2 regions of the Streptomyces sp. NPDC046821 genome follow, and region 2 is predicted to be linked to the other one. Evidence: riboswitches for the same ligand, from Rfam matches in the RefSeq annotation. Region 2 holds a riboswitch; the other holds the start of a gene.
The links. A riboswitch is a leader RNA that binds a small molecule or an ion and turns the genes downstream of it on or off. The one in region 2 is predicted to bind glycine.
Positions count from the first base shown of each region.

Region 1: linked by a shared signal. The riboswitch ahead of gcvP (aminomethyl-transferring glycine dehydrogenase) and the one ahead of gcvT (glycine cleavage system aminomethyltransferase GcvT) in region 2 are both predicted to bind glycine.

Region 1 is NZ_JBEYYB010000022.1:8,249-18,633, reverse strand. Features, by position in the region: gene ABZ893_RS33440 (substrate-binding and VWA domain-containing protein) at 1-983, shown strand, start outside; gene ABZ893_RS33435 (glutamate--cysteine ligase) at 1,125-2,645, opposite strand; gene ABZ893_RS33430 (hypothetical protein) at 3,137-3,724, shown strand; gene ABZ893_RS33425 (DUF5999 family protein) at 4,103-4,300, shown strand; gene gcvP (aminomethyl-transferring glycine dehydrogenase) at 4,381-7,266, opposite strand; glycine riboswitch at 7,451-7,546, opposite strand; gene ABZ893_RS33415 (PRC-barrel domain-containing protein) at 7,662-8,063, shown strand; partial or broken gene ABZ893_RS33410 (DNA polymerase IV) at 8,100-8,242, opposite strand; gene ABZ893_RS33405 (DNA polymerase IV) at 8,307-9,734, opposite strand; gene ABZ893_RS33400 (MerR family transcriptional regulator) at 9,791-10,385, opposite strand, start outside.
Region 2 is NZ_JBEYYB010000005.1:189,511-199,895, forward strand. Features, by position in the region: gene ABZ893_RS11780 (L-serine ammonia-lyase) at 1-933, opposite strand, end outside; gene glyA (serine hydroxymethyltransferase) at 1,066-2,328, opposite strand; gene gcvH (glycine cleavage system protein GcvH) at 2,342-2,725, opposite strand; gene gcvT (glycine cleavage system aminomethyltransferase GcvT) at 2,817-3,932, opposite strand; glycine riboswitch at 4,093-4,196, opposite strand; gene ABZ893_RS11800 (AAA family ATPase) at 4,399-5,037, shown strand; gene ABZ893_RS11805 (enhanced serine sensitivity protein SseB) at 5,107-5,871, shown strand; gene ABZ893_RS11810 (enhanced serine sensitivity protein SseB C-terminal domain-containing protein) at 6,042-6,842, shown strand; gene ABZ893_RS11815 (ABC transporter permease) at 7,197-8,195, shown strand; gene ABZ893_RS11820 (ABC transporter substrate-binding protein) at 8,253-10,007, shown strand; gene ABZ893_RS11825 (ABC transporter permease) at 10,083-10,385, shown strand, end outside.

The sequences.
Region 1 (10,385 bases), on a different contig from region 2:
TCTCCGAGCAGTCCTCGTTCCGCTACAACGAGTCCGCCGCGGACGGCGACGACCTCGATCTCTTCTACCCGAAGGACGGGGCGCCGGCGCTCGACTATCCGTTCACGCTGCTCGACGAGGGTTCCCAGACGACGGACCAGCGGCGGGCGGCGACCCGTTTCATGACTCTGCTCGGTGAGGACGCCGGCCTGCGGATCCTGCACAAGCAGGGCTTCCGTACGGACGACGAGGCGCCGTCGGAGACCCTCGTCGCGGGGGCGGGCGGGCGCACTCCACAGCCGTACGCGACGGCGGACCCGGAACCGCCGACGGACAAGGAGCTCCAGGAGACCCTCGGCATGTGGACGATCACGGTGCAGAGCGCCCGGATCACCGTCGTCGTGGACGCGTCGGGATCCATGGCGAACCCCGTGCCGGGCCGCGGCCAGTCCCGGATGGAGGTCACGAAGGCCTCGATGCTCCAGGCCCTCGCCACGTTCACGCCCGAGGACGAGATCGGCCTGTGGGAGTTCAGCACGCATCTGGACGGCAAGCTCGACTACAAGAAGCTCGTGCCGACCGAGCGTCTCGGCGACCGCAAGGGCGACGGCACCCAGCGCGACCGGCTGTCCGCGGCCTTCAGCGGCCTCCAGCCCGTGCCGGGCGGCGCCACCGGCCTCTACGACACGACACTCGCCGCGTACCAGCAGGCCACGGCCAGTTACGCGAAGGGCAAGTTCAACGCCCTCGTCGTGGTGACCGACGGCGCGAACGAGGACCCGGGCTCGATCTCGCGCAGCAACCTGATCTCCCGCCTCGAAGACCTCGCCGACCCCCAGCACCCGGTACCGCTCATCGCCATGGCGGTCGGCCCGGACGCATCCAAGGACGAGGTCGAACAGATGGCCGCGGCCACCAACGGCTCGGGCCACCAGGTCAACGACCCGGCCCAGATCCACTCGGTGATCCTCAAGGCGATCATGGAGGCGGGGGCGAAGAGCTGAGGCTCCACACGAGCCGCACGCTCGGCGCCGGTCAGCCCATGAGCACCATCGGCTGACGCCGGCCCGCACCATCGGCCGGCGCCAGCCCAACCCGCACATTCAGCTGGCGCCGCCACACCCCAACCCGATCCGCTCGCCCCGTCACCCCACCCGCACCGTAGGCGCCGGCAGCCCCACCGGCCACGAATGCACCGGTTCCCCCGTATGCATCAGCTCCGCATAGCGCCGCGTCGTCGCGGCCAGCGCCGCGTCCCGCTCCAGACCCGCATCCAGCGCGCGATGGAACGTGGCCGCCTGCCACGACGCCCCGTTGACCCGGCGCCGGCACCGCTCCTCGATCACCCCGAGGTAGAAGTCCCGGTCCGCGGGCTCGACGCCCCACGCGTCGAGCCCGGCGGCGGCCAACGGCAACAGCTCGTCCCGTACGAGCGCAACCGCCGCCACCCGCTCCACCCCGCCGAACCGGCCCCGGCGCGGCCAGTCCAGGCGGGCCTCGATGCCGTACCGGCACGCCTCGTCGAAGTTGCGGGCCGCCGCGTCGAAGGGGAGGCGGGTCCACACGGGCCGGGCCTCCTCGGCGAGAGCACGCACAAGGCCGTAATAGAAGGCGACGTTCGCGATGACGTCGGTGACGGTGGGGCCCGCGGGCAGCACGCGGTTCTCCACGCGCAGGTGCGGGACGCCGTCCACGAGGCCGTACACGGGCCGGTTCCAGCGGTAGACGGTGCCGTTGTGCAGGACGAGCTCGCCGAGCGCCGGGACTCCGCCGTCGTCGAGGACCCGTAGCGGCTCCTCGTCGCTGAGCAGCGGCAGCAGTGGCGGGAAGTAGCGCAGGTTCTCCTCGAAGAGGTCGTACGCACTGCTGATCCAGCGCTCCCCGAACCACGTGCGCGGCCGCACGCCCTGGGCCTGCAGCTCGGGCGGCCGGGTGTCGGTCGACTGCTGGAACAGGGGCGGCCGCGACTCCCGCCACAGCTCGCGCCCGAAAAGGAACGGCGCGTTGGCACCGACGGCGATCTGTACGGCGGCGACGGCCTGCGCGGCGTTCCACACGTCGGCGAAGCGGGAGGGCGTGACCTGGAGGTGCAACTGCACGGACGTGCACGCCGCTTCGGTCGCGATCGACTCCGAGTTGCAGCGCAGGTGCTCCACACCCTCGATGTCGAGCGCGAAGTCCTCGCCCCGCGCCGCAAGCATCTGCTCGTTGAGCAGGCTGTACCGGTCGACGTCCGACAGATTCGCGGAGACGAGATCGTCGGGTGCGAGCGTCGGGAGAATGCCGATCATCACGATCCCGGCATCCACCTCGTTGGCCTTCCGGTGGGCATAGGCGAGCCCGGTCCTCAGTTCCTCCGCCAGCCGGTCGAGAACGCGGCCTTCCAGTCGGTGCGGAGCAATGTTCACTTCCAGGTTGAACATTCCGAGTTCTGTCTGGAAATCACGGCTCGCGATACGTTCGAGCACCTGCGCATTCCGCATTTTCGGCATACCGTCCGGGCCCGCGAGATTCAGCTCTATCTCCAGACCCATGAGATTCCTCGGCCGGTCGAACCGCTCCTCCTCCAGAAGGCGCGCGAGCCCCGCGAGGCACTGCTGCAACTTTCTACGGTAGTGCCGCCGATCGGACAGGTCGAACGCGCCCGCCACGACCTTCTCGCCCATGGAAGCGTCCCTCCTCGCATGGCCGGACCAACCACCTGGCCGGGTGTCACGATGGATGATGCCCAGGCAATGTGATCAATAAGGCCCGCGCCCCGGCGCACGCGAGTAGGCTCACAGCGGTTTTCCCGGGGCACATTCATACGGCAACCGACATGTCGAAGATTCGCTTCCACCTGTCGCCGCGAAATACAACCCGCGAAATCCAGCCGTCCGCACGCCATGAAGATTACGAGGTCACGGACCCGCCTCCTCGGGGAACCGGGAGCTTTTGGCCCATCCGGACGACCGGATAGCGCCTTGCCGGGGATTTCGGCGACAGCTAGCCGAAACACTATGTGAACACGTGTCGTATAAACTCCGCGGACGAGGCAGAGAGTGGGCGCTCGTGGCACTTTCCCCCGCCTTCTCTGGCCCGATCAGCTGACAGCGTCGTCCGCTCGTCGCGCCGCGACCTCGATCCACCGTGCCTGTCGAACGAGAGGCGACCCACGATGCCGCTGCATGTCTTCCCGGCCCCCGCGCCCGCCCTGCGCACCGTCCTCACGGCCCTCGGTTCCCCCACCGCCGTCCGCGAGGCCCGCACCCCGTCACTGCGTTCCGCCGAGGCCCCGGCATCCCCCGAACTCCCTTTGCCCGTCCACGTACTTGACCACGTCACCGGCGGGGCAGGACCGGCGCGCACCCGGCTCACCGCGTGGCGGTTCCTGATCCGCTGCGGGGAGCACGCGGTGGCCGCCGCCGACACGACACCGACGGCGGACGGCTGGGTGTTCTCGCACTTCTTCGAAGGCCCCTACGTCACGGCCACCGAGCGCGCCCTGCGCCAGGCCGAGTCACTGCCCACGCCGTACCAGCCGCGCCTGCTCTCGGTCCCGGAGCTGTACATGCTCACCCTCTGGCTGCACGGCGACACCACCGCCGACGCCGCCACCGGCCATCCATCGGCGGACGATCTCCTGGTCCCGCTCGCACCCGCGCCCCCCGGCATCGCGCCCCACCTCCCACACCGCGCGGCCGACCTCCTGCCCGTCCTCACCCACCGACTGGCCCCCGCGCCCCTCCTGATCTCACCGGCCTGACACGACGAGGCCTCCGACACCGCGCTGACCTCCCGGAACACCCGCCCCACGACCCGCACTTTCCGGTCGCGGGGCGTAGCCGTCCCACTACCCGGCCCGACCGGACTAGCCCCATCCGGCCACCCCGAACCACCCGAAGGGACAGTGCGGTTGGACTGAACCGCCCGCAGGGGTGATGCGTACTCCTTGAGTGAGGACCGCTGTCACCAAATACCTGCGGATTCCCGTCCGTGGAGCAACACTGGGGTCCGGACCGACCAATCAAAACGGGGGGCGGCCATGAACAACACACCGAGCAGCACACCGCGCCGCAGGACAGCTTCAGCAGCCGGCAACACACCCGTCACCGACATCACTCCGCAGCGAAAGATCCCACCCATGTGCCAGCACCAGCCACCGTGCCCGTCCGCAGACTCCGCCGACCGGGAGGCCGCGCACCCTGTGGCCCATCACCCCGAACAGGGCTGGAGCCTGCTCTGCAACGGCGTCCTGCTCTTCGAGGACACCGGTGAGCTGCTGCCCGACGGGCAGATCATCGCGCCGCACCGACCGGTCAAGGTCGTGACCGCGGCCTGAGCCCGCGGCGACAGCCAGGCAGCACGACAAGCGAAGGGGCCGGCCCCGGGAAACTCCCCGGGACCGGCCCTCACTCATGCTCAGTTCTCGTACGCGTCCATGGGCGGGCACGAGCAGACCAGGTTGCGGTCGCCGAAGGCCTGGTCGATGCGGCGGACCGGCGGCCAGTACTTGTCGGCGGCCGAGACACCGGCGGGGAAGACGGCCTCCTCGCGGCTGTACGCGTGGTCCCACTCACCGCCGAGCGCGGCCGCGGTGTGCGGCGCGTTCCGCAGCGGGTTGTCCTCGGCGGGCCACGTACCGGCGGCGACCTTGTCGATCTCGCCGCGGATGGCGATCATCGCCTCGCAGAAGCGGTCCAGCTCGGCGAGGTCCTCGCTCTCGGTCGGCTCGATCATCAGCGTGCCGGCCACGGGGAACGACATCGTCGGCGCGTGGAACCCGTAGTCGATGAGGCGCTTGGCGATGTCGTCGACGCTGACGCCGGTCTCCTTCGAGAGCGGGCGCAGGTCGATGATGCACTCGTGCGCGACAAGGCCGGCCGGGCCCGTGTACAGGACCGGGAAGTGCGGCTCGAGGCGCTTGGCGATGTAGTTGGCGCTGAGCACGGCGACCTGCGTGGCCCTCTTGAGCCCCTCTCCACCCATGAGACGCACGTACGCCCACGAGATCGGCAGAATGCCCGCGGAGCCCCACGGAGCCGCGGAGATCGGGCCCACGCCCGTCTCGGGACCGGCGGCCGGCTGCATCGGGTGGTTGGGCAGGTACGGCGCGAGGTGCGCGCGGACGCCGACCGGGCCGACGCCGGGGCCGCCGCCGCCGTGCGGGATGCAGAACGTCTTGTGCAGGTTCAGGTGCGAGACGTCGCCGCCGAAGTGGCCCGGCTTGGCGAGGCCCACCAGGGCGTTGAGGTTGGCGCCGTCGACGTACACCTGGCCGCCCGCGTCGTGCACCTGGGCGCAGATGTCGGCGACGTGCTCCTCGAACACACCGTGCGTCGACGGGTAGGTGATCATCAGGACGGAGAGCTGGTCGGCGTACTGCTCGATCTTGGCGCGCAGGTCCTCGACGTCGATCTCACCGTCGTCGGCCGTCTTCACGACGACGACCTTCATGCCGGCCATCACGGCGCTCGCGGCGTTCGTGCCGTGGGCGGAGGACGGGATCAGGCAGACGGTGCGGCCCTCGTCGCCGTTGGCGCGGTGGTAGCCGCGGACCGCGAGGAGGCCGGCCAGCTCGCCCTGCGAACCGGCGTTCGGCTGGAGCGACACCTTGTCGTAGCCGGTGACCTCGGCGAGGCGCTCCTCCAGCTCACGGATGAGCGTGAGGTAGCCCTGGGCCTGCTCGGCGGGCGCGAAGGGGTGCAGCTGGCCGAACTCGGGCCAGGTGACCGGCTCCATCTCCGTCGTCGCGTTGAGCTTCATCGTGCAGGAGCCCAGCGGGATCATGCCGCGGTCGAGCGCGTAGTCACGGTCGGACAGCTTGCGCAGGTAGCGCAGCATCGCGGTCTCGGAGCGGTGCGAGTGGAACACCGGGTGCGTGAGGTAGGCGTCGCCGCGCAGGAGGCCCGCGGGCAGCGTGTCCTTGGCGGCCGCGTCGAGCGCCTCGACGTCGGCCTCGACACCGAAGGCGGACCAGACGGCGCCCAGCTGGGCACGGGTCGTGGTCTCGTCGCAGGAGATCGACACGTGGTCGGCGTCCACGAGGTGCAGGTTGACCCCGCCCTCACGGGCTGCGCCGACGACGGCGGCGGCCTTGCCGGGCGCCTTCACGGTCAGGGTGTCGAAGTACGCGCCGTGCACGACCTCCACGCCACCGGCCTTCAGGCCCTCGGCGAGCAGCGTCGCGTACCGGTGCGTGCGGCGCGCGATGCTCTTGAGGCCGTCGGGCCCGTGGTAGACGGCGTACATGCCGGCCATGACGGCGAGCAGCACCTGCGCGGTGCAGATGTTGCTGGTGGCCTTCTCGCGGCGGATGTGCTGCTCGCGGGTCTGGAGCGCGAGGCGGTACGCCTTGTTCCCGTCGGCGTCGACGGAGACGCCGACGAGGCGGCCGGGGAGGCTGCGGGCGAACTTCTCGCGGACGGCCATGTAGCCGGCGTGCGGACCGCCGAAGCCCATCGGGACGCCGAAGCGCTGCGTCGTGCCGACGGCGATGTCGGCGCCGAGCTCGCCGGGCGAGGTGAGAAGCGTGAGGGCGAGCAGGTCGGCGGCGACCGTGACGACGGCGCCCAGCTCGTGGGCCTGCTCGATGACGGGCTTGATGTCACGGACGGCACCGGAGGCGCCCGGGTACTGGATGAGCACGCCGACGACGCCGCGCTCGGCGACCTCGGCCGGGATGCCCTCGCTGAGGTCGGCGACGACGACCTCGACACCGGTCGGCTCGGCGCGCGTCTCGATCACGGCGATGGTCTGCGGCAGCGCGTCGGCGTCGACGACGAAGGCGCCGTTCTTGACCTTGCCGATGCGGCGGGACAGCGCCATGGCCTCGGCGGCGGCGGTGCCCTCGTCGAGCAGCGAGGCGCCCGAGGTCGGCAGACCGGTCAGCTCGGCGACCATCGTCTGGAAGTTGAGCAGCGCCTCGAGACGGCCCTGCGAGATCTCCGGCTGGTAGGGCGTGTACGCCGTGTACCAGGCCGGGTTCTCCATGACGTTGCGCAGGATGACGGGCGGGGTGAACGTGCCGTAGTAACCGAGGCCGACCATCGAGCCGAGGACCTGGTTCCGGTCCGCGAGCGAACGCAGCTCGGCGAGAACCTCCGCCTCCGTGCGGGCACCGGGAAGGTCGAGCGCCTCGGCGCTCTTGATCACGTCCGGCACCGCGGCCGCCGTCAGCTCGTCGAGCGAGCCGTACCCGACCTGCGCGAGCATCTTGGCCTGCGCGGCTTCATCCGGACCGATGTGGCGCTGCTCGAAGGGGATTCCCTGCTCAAGCCGAGAGAGCGGAATACGGTTGGCGGTCATTGCGGAGGCCTCCTGGTCATTGCGACCTGCGAGGGGCACCACGGCGTGGGTGCCCGGACGGCCTCCCCCTCTGTCATCTCAACCTGAGAGTTTCACCGGCGCACCCCGTGTGACGAAGGGCATACCGGCTTTCACCGTCGGTGAGAGCGGAGGTGTGGACACCCGCCCTACTTTCCAGAGTGACCTCGTCCATGCGGTACGTGGGCCTGAGAGATTCCGGGGAGGATTTGCTCCTTCGGCGCCTCCGGATACCTCCGGAAGACTCTCCCGCACGGGGTCAGCAGCCGTAAGCCAGCCTACCAGCGGCGACACGGCCTCCGGCCTCGAGTGGCCGTCATCACCAATGTGCTCTTTCGTAGTGCTTACGGATGAGTTGCGACCAGCTGGAGGGCCCCGTGCAGACCGATGTCGATCCGCGCAGTCTGATCGGCCGCAAGGCGTTCGACCGCAACGGAGCCAAGATCGGAACCGTCGACGAGGTGTATCTCGACGACGCCACCGGCGTCCCGGAGTGGGCGGCGATACGAACCGGCCTGTTCAGCCGGGACGCCTTCGTCCCCCTGGAGCCGAGCGAACTGGTCGAGGGAACCCTGCGCGTCCCCTTCGAACGCTCCCTGATCAAGGACGCCCCCGACTTCGGGGTCGGCCGCCACCTCTCCCCCGAACAGGAGCTCCAGCTCTACCACCACTACGGCCTCCACCTGACGGTCCCCGACGACGCCGTCCCCCCGAAGGACCGCGACTTCGGCAAACTCGCCAACAACGGAAACAGCAACGGCACGTCAGACGACGCCTGACCCGCCGTCCGACCCCGCACCCGGCTCCGCACCGCCCTAAGGCACCAGCGGCAGCGGCCCGGCGCGGCGAGCGCCGGATCGCCGCTGCGGAGCGTCCACACCCGCCCGGGCCCCGAATACGGCGTCTCGAACCGCACCGTCACCCGGCCGAGCCCACTGCCCTGCACCCACCCGTGCCCGGCTCTCCCTCCGCCCGCCCACCGGCACCAGCGGCAGCGGCTCGGCGGAGACGAGCGCCGCGCCTCAGACAACACCCGACCCGCTGCCCCGACCCGCGCCCGACTCCCCCACCGCACCCCGCACCGCCCCGCCCACCGCCACCAGCGGCAACGGCTCCGCAGGCGCCAGCGCCGGATCGTCAGTACGAAACGTCCGCACCCGCCCCACCCCCGAATAAGGCGTCTCGAACCGCACCGTCACTCTCCCAAGCCCACTCCCCTGCACCCACCCGTGCCCGTACTCCTCGTGCCGCACGTCGTGCCCGGCCACCCAGCGCCGGTCCACGGCCTCGGCCGCTTCCTCCACCGCCGCCTGGCCCTCCTCCGACGCGCTCCTGTCACCATGAGCCTCGCCCGGCTGCGCGTCGGCCTCCGCCTGTGCCCGCGCCTGCGCGAACAGGTCCTCCTGCGTGTAGTCGGCCAGGCCGCTCACACCGACCCCGAGCAGCCGCACGCCACCGGTCGTGTCCACGGAGTCCAGCAGCCGCGCGGCCGCCTCCCGCACCACGGCCGGGTCATCGGTGGGCCCGCGCAGCGTCTCGGACCGCGTCAGCGTCGAGAAGTCGTAGCGCCGCACCTTGAGGACGACGGTCCGCCCCGACCGCTCCGCACCCCTCAGCCGCTCCACACACCGCCCGGCGAGCCGCCACACCTCGTTCTGCACGCGCACCCGGTCATGGATGTCCACGTCGTACGTGTCCTCGACCGACACCGACTTGGTGTCCCGCTCGGCCACCACAGGCCGATCGTCGTGCGCGAGCGCCATGGCGTACAGCGAGGCCCCGTGCGCCTTCCCGAGCAGCCGTACGAGCTCGTCCTCGCCCGCCTCGGCGATCTCCTCGACGGTGGTGATCCCGGCCCGCCGCAGATGGTCTCCGGTGGCGGGCCCGACGCCCGGCAGTGTGCGTACCGACATGGGCCCGAGCAGAGCGCGCTCGGTACCGGGCTCTATCAGGCGGAGCCCGTCCGGCTTGGCCTCCTCGGAGGCGATCTTCGCCAGCATCTTGGACGCCGCGAGGCCCACCGATCCCGTCAGCCCGGTGACGACCCGGATGTCGGCCCGCAGCCGCTCACCCACCAGCCGCGCCGACGCCGCGTCCGACGCCGCGCCACCGGCCTCCAGATCGACGAACGCCTCGTCCAGGCTCAAGGGCTCCACCAGCGGTGAAAGCTCCCGCAGCAGCGCCATCACCTGGTCGCTGACATCCCGGTACAGCCGGAACCGCGGCACGAGATACGCGGCATTGGGCGCGAGCCGCCGCGCCTGCCCCATCGGCATCGCCGAGTGCACCCCGAACACCCGGGCCTCGTACGAGGCGGTGGCGACCACCCCGCGCGGCCCGAGCCCGCCCACGACGACGGCTTTCCCGCGCAGACTCGGCTTCGCCGCCTGCTCCGCGGAGGCGAAGAAGGCATCCATGTCGAGATGCAGGATCGTCGGGGCGGTTCTCACACATCCGATGCTGCCCTACGGCACTGACAATGCCGCGCCGGACGCATCGGCGCTGCTCAGACGGCGCGGTTGCGGCGCCTCGCGAGCTCGTCGGCGGGGTTGTTCCCCACGAGGGTCTCGCCGGTGTCGACGCGCTCCCCGTGCAGCTGCGACAGGGCGCTCTCGACGTCCCGCCACACCACACCGACCGCGATGCCGAAGATGCCCTGCCCGCCCTGGAGCAGGTCGTGCACCTCCGTCGGCGAGCTGCACTCGTACACCGTGGCGCCGTCGCTCATGAGCGTCATCCGCTCCAGATCGCGGAAGCCGCGCTCCCTGAGGTGCTGCACCGCGGTACGGATGTTCTGCAGCGAGACACCCGTGTCGAGGAAGCGCTTGACGATCTTGAGGACGACCACGTCCCGGAAGCTGTAGAGGCGCTGGGTCCCCGACCCGTGGGCGGGGCGCACACTGGGCTCGACCAGCCCGGTCCTCGCCCAGTAGTCCAGTTGCCGATAGGTGATCCCGGCCGCCGCGCACGCGGTGGGTCCCCGGTATCCGACCTGCTCGGGCGTCGCGTCGTCATCCCCCCGAACGACCGCCGGCAACACTGTCGGCCGACGCGGAGTGTGATCGGCCGCGTGGCCGTGAAGCGAGTACGGGCCCGCCGGA
Region 2 (10,385 bases):
CGAACCGCCGTTCGCCACGAAGTTGATGTAGTAGTGCAGGACGGCGGGGATGATGCCCGCGGCGCCGTTGGTGGGCGCCGTCACGACGCGGCCGCCCGCGGCGTTCTCCTCGTTGACCGCCATCGCGTAGAGGGTGATCCACTCCATCGCGCGGAGCTGCGGGTCGCCCTCGGCGCGCAGCTGGCGGGCCGAATTCGCGGCGCGGCGGCGGACCTTGAGGCCGCCGGGCAGGATGCCCTCGCGGGACATGCCGCGCGAGACGCAGGCCTGCATGACGCGCCAGATGTCGAGCAGGCCCGCGCGGATCTCGTCCTCGGTGCGCCAGGCCTTCTCGTTCTCCAGCATCAGCGAGGCGATGGACAGGCCAGTCTCCTTGGTGAGGCGGAGCAGCTCGTCACCGGTGCGGAAGGGGTACTTCAGGGACGTGTCGTCGGGCACGATCGGGTTCTCGCCCGCGACCGCGTCCTCGTCGACGACGAAGCCGCCGCCCACGGAGTAGTACGTCTTCTCCAGCAGGAGCGTTCCTTCACCGTCGTACGCGAGGACCGTCATGCCGTTGGCGTGGTAGGGCAGGGCCTTGCGGCGGTGCAGGACGAGGTCGTCGTCGAACGCGAACGGGATCTCCTGGACGCCGAGCAGGCTGAGCCGCCCGGACGACTTGATCGTCTCGACGCGCTCGTCGGCCTTCTCCACGTCCACGGTGCGCGGCGACTCGCCCTCCAGGCCGAGCAGGACGGCCTTGGGGGTGCCGTGGCCGTGTCCCGTGGCGCCGAGCGAGCCGTAGAGCTCGGCGCGGACCGACGCGGTGTGGGCGAGCAGGCCCTCGTTCTTCAGCCGGCGCGCGAACATGCGGGCCGCGCGCATCGGGCCCACCGTGTGGGAGCTGGACGGGCCGATGCCGATCGAGAACAGGTCGAAGACCGAGATGGCCACGGGGTAACTCCTAGCTGGGTTTCGGCGGACGCCGTTGTCCACCGGGGGCGTAACACGGGGGCGGGGCACCGCTCTCACTTGTCCAGTGTGCGCGATGCCCCGAAAACCTCGTACGAACAAAAGAGAACGAAACTACTTCAGTCCGGGGTAGAGGGGGTGCTTGTCGGCCAGTGCGGTGACGCGGGCCTTGAGGGCGGCGGCGTCGTACTGCGGCTTGAGGGCCTCGGCGATGATGTCGGCGACCTCGGTGAAGTCGTCCGTCTGGAAGCCTCGGGTGGCGAGGGCGGGGGTGCCGATGCGCAGGCCGGAGGTGACCATCGGGGGGCGGGGGTCGTTCGGGATGGCGTTGCGGTTGACGGTGATGCCGACCTCGTGGAGGCGGTCCTCGGCCTGCTGGCCGTCCAGCTCGCTGTTGCGCAGGTCGACCAGGACCAGGTGCACGTCCGTGCCACCCGACAGGACGTCCACGCCGGCGGCCTTGGCGTCGTCCTGGACGAGGCGTTCGGCGAGGATGCGGGCGCCGTCCAGGGTGCGCTGCTGGCGCTCCTTGAACTCGTCGGAGGCGGCGACCTTGAAGGAGACGGCCTTGGCGGCGATGACGTGTTCGAGGGGGCCGCCCTGGAAGCCGGGGAAGACCGCGGAGTTCAGCTTCTTCGCGAAGTCCTTGGAGCGGGCCAGGATGATGCCGCCGCGGGGTCCGCCGAGGGTCTTGTGGGTGGTGGAGGTGACCACGTCCGCGAACGGCACCGGGTTGGGGTGCAGTCCGGCGGCGACCAGGCCGGCGAAGTGGGCCATGTCGACCCACAGGAGGGCGCCGACCTCGTCCGCGATGCGGCGGAAGGCGGCGAAGTCGAGGTGGCGGGGGTAGGCGGACCAGCCGGCGATGATGACCTTGGGCTGGTGTTCCTTGGCGAGGCGCTCGACCTCGGCCATGTCGACCAGTCCGGCGTCGTCGACGTGGTAGGCGACCACGTTGAACTGCTTGCCGGAGAAGTTCAGGCGCATCCCGTGGGTGAGGTGGCCGCCGTGGGCGAGGTCCAGGCCCAGGATGGTGTCGCCGGGCTGGGCGATGGCGAAGAGGGCGGCCTGGTTGGCGGAGGCGCCGGAGTGGGGCTGGACGTTGGCGTACTCGGCGCCGAACAGTTCCTTGATCCGGTCGATCGCGATCTGCTCGGCGACGTCGACGTGCTCGCAGCCGCCGTAGTAGCGGCGGCCGGGGTAGCCCTCGGCGTACTTGTTCGTGAGGACGGAGCCCTGGGCCTCCATGACGGCGACCGGGGCGAAGTTCTCCGACGCGATCATTTCCAGGGTGGACTGCTGGCGGTGCAGCTCGGCGTCGAGGGCCGCGGCGACGTCCGGGTCCAGCTCGTGCAGCGGGGTGTTCAGGAGCGACATGATCGAGAGGTCCCTAGTTGTCGGAGCCGGAGAAAGCGGCGTACTCGTCCGCGGAGAGCAGGTCCTTCGGCTCCTCAGAGGCGCGGACCTTGAACAGCCAGCCGCCCTCGAAGGGGGCCGAGTTCACCAGGGACGGGTCGTCCACGACGTCCTGGTTGGCCTCGACGACCTCGCCGGAGACAGGGGAGTACAGGTCACTGACGGACTTGGTCGACTCGAGCTCGCCGCAGGTCTCGCCCGCGGTCACCGTGTCACCGACCTCGGGGAGCTGGGCGTAGACCACATCGCCGAGCGCGTTGGCCGCGTACTCGGTGATGCCGACCGTCGAGACGCCGTCCACGGCGCCCGACAGCCACTCGTGCTCCTTGCTGTAACGCAGCTGCTGGGGGTTGCTCATGATCTGAATTCTCCTGTACGCGGGTGGGTGCTGCGGAACGAGAGGGGTGTGCGCTGGGTAACTTCCGGCGCCCCCGTGACGTCGGGCGGAACTACTTCTGGCGCTTGTAGAACGGCAGCGCGACGACCTCGTACGGCTCGTGCGAACCGCGGATGTCGACGCCGACGCCCTCGGTGCCGGGGGCGGCGTGCGCCGCGTCCACGTAGGCGATCGCGATCGGCTTGCCCAGGGTGGGGGAGGGGGCACCCGAGGTGACCTCGCCGATGACCTTGCCCTCGGCGACCACGGAGAACCCGGCGCGCGGCACCCGGCGGCCCTCGGCGATCAGGCCGACGAGCTTGCGCGGGGGAGCGGTCTCGGCGCGCTCGGCCGCGGCCTGGAGCGCCTCGCGCCCGACGAAGTTCCCGGGCTTCTCGAACTTCACGACGCGGCCGAGACCGGCGTCGAAGGGGGTCAGCGCGGTCGTCAGCTCGTGCCCGTACAGCGGCATACCCGCCTCCAGGCGCAGCGTGTCGCGGCAGGAGAGGCCGGCGGGGACCAGGCCCACCGGCGCGCCCGCGTCGGTCAGCGCCTGCCACAGCTTCTCGGCGTGCTCCGGGGCGACGAACAGCTCGAAGCCGTCCTCGCCGGTGTAGCCGGTGCGGGCGATGAGCGCGGGGACGCCGGCGACGGTGCCGGGCAGGCCCGCGTAGTACTTGAGGCCGTCCAGGTCGGCGTCCGTGAGGGACTTCAGGATGCCGGGGGACTCGGGGCCCTGGACGGCGATCAGGGCGTAGGCGTCGCGGTCGTCACGGACCTCGGCGTCGAAGCCGGCGGCACGCTCGGTGATCGCGTCGAGCACGATCTGCGCGTTGCCCGCGTTGGCGACGACCATGTATTCGGTCTCGCCCAGGCGGTAGACGATCAGGTCGTCGACGATCCCGCCGTCCTCCTGGCAGATCATGGTGTAGCGGGCGCGGCCGAGACCGATCGTGGACATGTTGCCGACGAGGGCGAAGTCCAGGAGCTCGACGGCCTGCGGCCCGGTGACGGTGATCTCACCCATGTGCGAGAGGTCGAAGAGGCCCGCCTTGGTGCGTACGGCGTTGTGCTCGTCGCGCTCGCTGCCGTACCGCAGCGGCATGTCCCAGCCCGCGAAGTCGGTCATCGTGGCGCCCAGCGAACGGTGCAGCGCGTCGAGGGCGGTCTTACGGGGGGCGTTGCTCATGAGTGGTGCTCCAGGATCCCAGGGCATGACGGACGACGTCGATGGTGGCCCTCCCCATCTGTCATCGGAACCTGAGAGGTTCGCCGGCGCCACACAGAAGCGGCGTCGCGACTTGCACCTTGGGTGGAGCGGCCCGGGGCCGCCCGCTTTTCAGATATGCCTCGCCCGCGCGGTTCGGGGCCTGAGAGATTCAAGGGAGGAACTTGCTCCTTCGGCGCCCCCGGGGACGCGTAGGCGTCCGGGGAGCTCTCCCGCGCGGATTCAAGCGGCCTGTATGCAGTTGTCAGTGCTCTTGGCGGCCACATCATCGCATGCCCGCCGTCCGGCGGAACCACTTGTCCGTCATTACCGTCTCTTTACACTTGGCGGGGCAGCAAAAGGGGCAGTCGACGGTGCAGTCGTGGCGGGACCGGAGCCGGGAGGGGCGATCACGGTGCAGAAGGCAGTCGCGGGCGCGTGTGCGGCGGTGGGGGCCGCGGAGCGCGCGGTGCCGGGTCAGGGGGCGGCGGCAGGGCGCGGGCCCGTCGTCAGGGATCTGCGCGGCAGAGGGGGCCGCACCCCGCGCCGCCTCGGCTTCGCGCCGGGCGACCTCGTCGTCGTCTCGGGCCTGCCGGGCAGCGGCAAGTCCACCCTGATGAGCCGCGTGGTCGAGGCCGGGGGAGCCGTGCGCATCGACTCGCAGGACACGCGTGACCGCTGGGCGGCCCGGGTGCCGCGGCTGCTCCCGTACGCGCTGTACCGCCCGCTCGTGCGGCTCGCGCACTTCGCCGGGCTGCGGCGGGCGCTGCGCTCGGGCGGCAGCGTCGTCCTGCACGACTGCGGGACGCAGCGCTGGGTGCGGAGCTGGCTGGCCAGGGAGGCCGGCCGGCGCGGCGTCCGGCTGCACCTGATGCTGCTCGACGTCGACGCGGGCACGGCCCTCGCCGGGCAGCGCGACCGCGGCCGGGGCGTCTCGCGGTACGCCTTCGCCCGGCACCGCCGCGCGGTCGCCGCCCTCGTGAGCTCCGCCGAGCGCGGCGACCTGCCGCGCGGCTGCGCCTCCGCCGTCCTGCTCGATCGGGACGCGACGGACGTGCTGACGGGGATCGGGTTCGAGGGGAGCTGATGAGCCGTACCGGCCTACGCGTTAGTGTTCGGCCGCAGACAGAGCGGTTCCCGAGCGGGTGGTAGGCACATGGACATTCCGGCGCAGGCTCACGCACATCCGTCCGGCGCGTGGCCGGCCAACGAGCTGGAGGAGGTGCTCGCCGCCTCCGTCGGAGCCGACTCGGCGGGCGGCCGGATCCTGGAGGTCCTCGGCCGCAGCCAGGTGTGGGTGCCGCTGCCCCAGGGCGGCGGACCCGGCAGCGTGAACCTCGACCTGCCGACCCTGGAGATCGAGGGCCAGGCCTACGTACCCGTCTTCAGCTCGGAGCAGCAGTTCTTCGCGGTCATCGGCGACCGGATGGGCTGCACGGTCGCGCTGGCCGTCGAGTTCGCGCGCGGGCTGCCCCCGCAGGTCGGCATCATCGTGAACCCCGACGGCGCCGTCGGCATCCCGCTGCCCCCGCCCGCCGTCGCCGAACTGTGCCGCTCCGGCCGCACCCCGCTCGACGGACCCACCACGGGCGGCCGGGTCACCCTCTACGAGCCCGACTGGCAGCAGGACCCCATGGACTTCCTGGCCGCCGTCCGCGAGGAGTTCGACGCGACCGGCATCGTGCGCACCGCCCGCCGCTGCCTCGCCAGTGTCGAGGGCGACGACCCCGTCCTCTTCGTCGGCGTCGAGCTCTCGCACTGGGAGGGGCCCGAGCGCAACCTCCCCATGGACGCCCTCGGCCGCGCCCTGCACCGCTCCCCGGCGCCCTGGCCGGTGAACCTCGTCCTGCTCGACATCACCGAGGACCCGGTCGGCGACTGGATGCGCGCCACGCTCCGGCCGTTCTACACCCAGGGCTGACCCGGACCCCCGGGGAGGAAAGAAGGGGAAACCGTGGGAAAAAGCACCGACCGCGCGTACGTCAAGTCGGTGTCAGGATCGCCGCTTAAGCTGGTTTCATGACCTGACGGGCGGTCCCGCCGCGGGGAGCGGGTCGAAACGTCGGTTACGTCACGAAGGGGCGATTACGGGTGAGTGCGTCGGGCACGGCTGCGGCCGGGACGGTCGAGCACATGCTGCGCCAGGTGACGCCCGGGCGTTACGACGCCTACGAGGCGCTCCTCCAGGCACTCGCCGACCCCGGCACCGGCCAGGTGTGGATGCTCCTGTGGCACGGCCAGGCCGGCTCCCCCGACGCCCAGTACGGGCAGATGGAGGTCGACGGCTTCTCGTACGCCCCCTGCGTCACCTCGGCGCAGGAGCTGTCGGCGTCCGGCTGGAGCCGGGCCTACGAGGTGGTCGGCGGCGTCGACGCGGCCCGCACCCTCTACCCCGACCACTACGGCCTCTGGCTCAACCCGCACGCGCCCGGCGGCGGAGTCGGCGTCCCCTGGCTCGACCTGCGCCGCATCGCGGGCGGCCTCGACCGCCAGCCCGCCGGACCGCTGCGCCTGAGCGACCCCGCCATCGAGATCCCGCAGTTCTACGCCCTGCTCGCGCAGAACGCCCACCGCACCACCGCGATCCGCTCGCTGCGCCGCGCCTGGGTCCAGCCGACGCTCGGCGCACCGTATTTGGCGATCGGCCTCGACGTGTACGACACCACGCCGCCGTCCGTGGACGCGGTGCGCGCCATGATGCAGCAGTCGGTCGTCGCCGTACCCGACGGACTGCCCGTCTCCACCGTCGCGATGTCCGACGAGCACGACCCGGTCGCCATGTGGCTGCGCGCCAACGCCCGTCCGTTCTACGACCGCGAGGCCCACGCGGCCCCCGCCGCCCCTTCCCCGGCCGCGGGCTACGGCTACCCGCCGCCGCACGGGACGTACTGAACCCGCCCTGTTTGAGCGGTGGTTGACGCGCCACCAGTGCGCCGCCGGCCTGTCACCCGCGCCCCGTCGGCGTATCACTCGCGGCACTGAAATGTCCGCTCAGCCGGATTTTGTGTCCGGATAGCGCCCACCCGGCGCCTCATCACGGTTGCGCAACCTTTCCCGATGAGGTCTGGCGGCTGGTCAACGCGCATTGAAGACTCCCTGCAGACACGGGGTTTCGGCTCTGTGTGCGAGCTGAACGGTCAACTCCGGGGCCCTGTCCGGGGACTGTCCAGCCCGTGAAACAGGATCAAGCCGCTACCGCGGCGGGCGTGGGCCGGCCACCGTCGGCCGAGAGGGGTCAACCACACCGTGACCGCACCGATCGACACCACCGGGGCCCAGGCAGAAGTGCAGCCCGAGGCTGTGCTCGCCGGCGCCAAGGGGCAGCAGATCGAGGGGCGTTCCCTCGGGCGGATCGCCTGGAACCGATTCAAGAGGGACAAGGTCGCCGTCGCCGGCGGCGTCGTCGTCATCCTCCTGATTCTCATAGCCGCCCTGTCGCGCCCGATCCAGTCGCTCCTCGGCCTCGACCCGAACGACCTCCACCAGGGCCTCATCGACGCCAACACCACACTGCCCAAGGGCGGATGGGGCGGCATGAGTGCCGATCACCCCCTGGGCGTGGAACCGAAGTTCGGCCGCGACATCCTCGCCCGCATCCTCGAAGGCTCCTGGGTCTCCCTGGTCGTGGCCTTCGGCGCGACCGTCCTGTCGAACGTCATCGGCGCGATCCTCGGCGTCGTCGCCGGCTACTACGGCGGCCGCGTCGACTCGGTCATCAGCCGCCTCATGGACACGTTCCTCGCCTTCCCGCTGCTGCTGTTCGCCATCGCGATCTCCGCGACCCTGCAGGGCGGCGCGTTCGGCCTCGACGGACTTCCGCTGCACATCAGCGTGCTGATCTTCGTCATCGGATTCTTCAACTGGCCCTACCTGGGCCGGATCGTGCGCGGACAGACCCTCGCCCTGCGCGAGCGCGAGTTCGTGGACGCCTCCCGCGGCATGGGCGCCCGCGGGCCGTACATCCTCTTCCGCGAACTGCTGCCCAACCTGGTCGGCCCGATCATCGTCTATTCGACGCTGCTCATCCCGACCAACATCATCTTCGAGGCTTCGCTGAGCTTCCTCGGGGTCGGCATCCAGCCGCCGCAGGCCTCCTGGGGCGGAATGCTCGCCCAGGCCAAGGACTACTTCCAGGTCGATCCGCAGTACATGATCGTCCCCGGCCTCGCCATCTTCGTCACCGTGCTCGCGTTCAACCTGCTCGGTGACGGTCTCCGCGACGCTCTCGACCCGCGCAGTCGCTGAACCAGGCCGCACACAGAGCTCCACAAGTTTCCGACAATGGAGGGGAACCCGACCATCATGCGAAGGTCATCACTTGCCGCTGTAGCGGCCATCGGCAGCGTGAGCCTGCTGCTCGCCGGCTGCAGCAAGGCCGACGACGGCAGCGGCGACGGCAAAGCGAAGCCGGCCGGCGCGGACGCCGCGACGAAGCACGTCGTCAACGCGTCCACCCAGAAGGGCGGCACGGTCACCTACGCGATGTCGGACGTCCCCGACTCGTTCGACCCGGGCAACACGTACTACGCGTACATGTACAACTTCAGCCGGCTCTACGCGCGCCCGCTGATGACCTTCAAGCCGGACGCCGGCGAGAAGGGCAACACGCTCGTCCCCGACCTGGCCTCCGCCCCCGGCGTGCAGACCGACGGCGGCAAGACCTGGACGTACAAGCTGCGCGCCGGCCTCAAGTACGAGGACGGCTCGCCGATCACGTCCAAGGACGTCAAGTACGCCGTCGAGCGCTCGAACTTCGCGCGTGACGTGCTCTCGCTCGGCCCGAACTACTTCCAGCAGTTCCTCAAGGACGGCGACAAGTACAAGGGCCCGTACAAGGACAAGAGCGCCGAGGGCCTCAAGTCCATCGAGACGCCCGACGCCACCACCATCGTCTTCCATCTCAGCGTGCCCTTCCAGGAGTTCGACTACCTGGTCGCCACGCCGCAGACGGCCCCGGTCCCGGCGGCCAAGGACACCGGCGTCGACTACGTCAAGAAGATCGTGTCCTCGGGCTCGTACAAGTTCCAGAGCTACACCGAGGGCAAGCAGGCCGTCCTCGTGCGCAACTCGAACTGGGACGCCAAGACCGACCCGCTGCGCAAGCAGTACCCGGACAAGATCGTCGTCAACCTGAAGGTCAACCAGTCGACCATCGACAAGGACCTGCAGGCCGGCGACACCCTGATCGACATGCAGGGCAAGGGCGTCGAGCCCCAGACCCAGGCCCAGCTGGTCACCAAGCCGGAGCTGAAGGCCAGCACCGACAACGCCTACGGCGGCCGTCTCGTCTACGCGGCGATCAACTCCAAGCTGAAGCCGTTCACCAACGTCGACTGCCGCAAGGCCGTCGAGTACGCCATCGACAAGGTCTCCGTGCAGACCGCCGAGGGCGGCGACATCCGCGGTGACATCGCGACGACCGTCCTTCCGCCGGACATCACCGGCTACCAGAAGGCCGACACGTACGCGACCCCCGGCAACAAGGGCGACGTGGCCAAGGCCAAGGACGCCCTGAAGGCCTGCGGCGAGAAGACGATCTCGACCACGATCACCGCGCGCAGCGACCGTCAGGAAGAGGTCGACGGGGCCACGGCGATCATCGAGTCGCTCAAGAAGGTCGGCATCAACGCCTCGCTCAAGCAGTACCCGTCGGGCAAGTACTTCACCGACTACGCGGGCGTCCCGAAGTTCAACCAGAAGAACAACGTCGGCATCATGATGATGCAGTGGGGTGCCGACTGGCCCTCCGGCTACGGCTTCCTGCAGCAGATCCTGAACACCAAGGCGATCGGCGCCTCCGGCAACACCAACCTGTCGGAGTTCAGCAACAAGGAAGTCGACGCGAAGCTGGCCCAGGCCATCGCCTCGCCCGACGTGGCGACCCGCAACAAGCTCTACGCGGAGATCGACAAGAAGACCATGGACGAGGCGGTCATCGTCCCGCTGACCTACTTCAAGGTCCTGCTGTACCGCTCGCCGTACGCCACCAACCTGGTGTCCACGTCGGCCTTCAGCGGTCAGTACGACTACCTCAACATCGGCACCACCAAGAAGTAGCAGCAGCCCCGGAAGGCAGGTGAAGGCATTGGTGCCCGCAGGCCAAGCGGTCTGCGGGCACCAGCGCCGGTCCCCGTGATCTCGTACATCTTCCGCCGGACGATCGCGGCAGTGATCCTGCTGCTGGTCGTCACCGCGGTCACCTTTGGCATCTTCTTCCTGCTGCCACGGCTCGCCGGCCAGACCCCTGACCAGCTGGCGCAGCAGTACATCGGCAAGAGCCCCACGGCCGCGGACATCGCGGCGGTCAAGCACAACCTCGGTCTGGATCAGCCCGTCTACATCCAGTACTGGCACTTCATCAAGGGGATCGTCACCGGCGCCACCTACGACCTCGGTCCCACCACGGCGCACTGCGACGCGCCGTGCTTCGGCTAC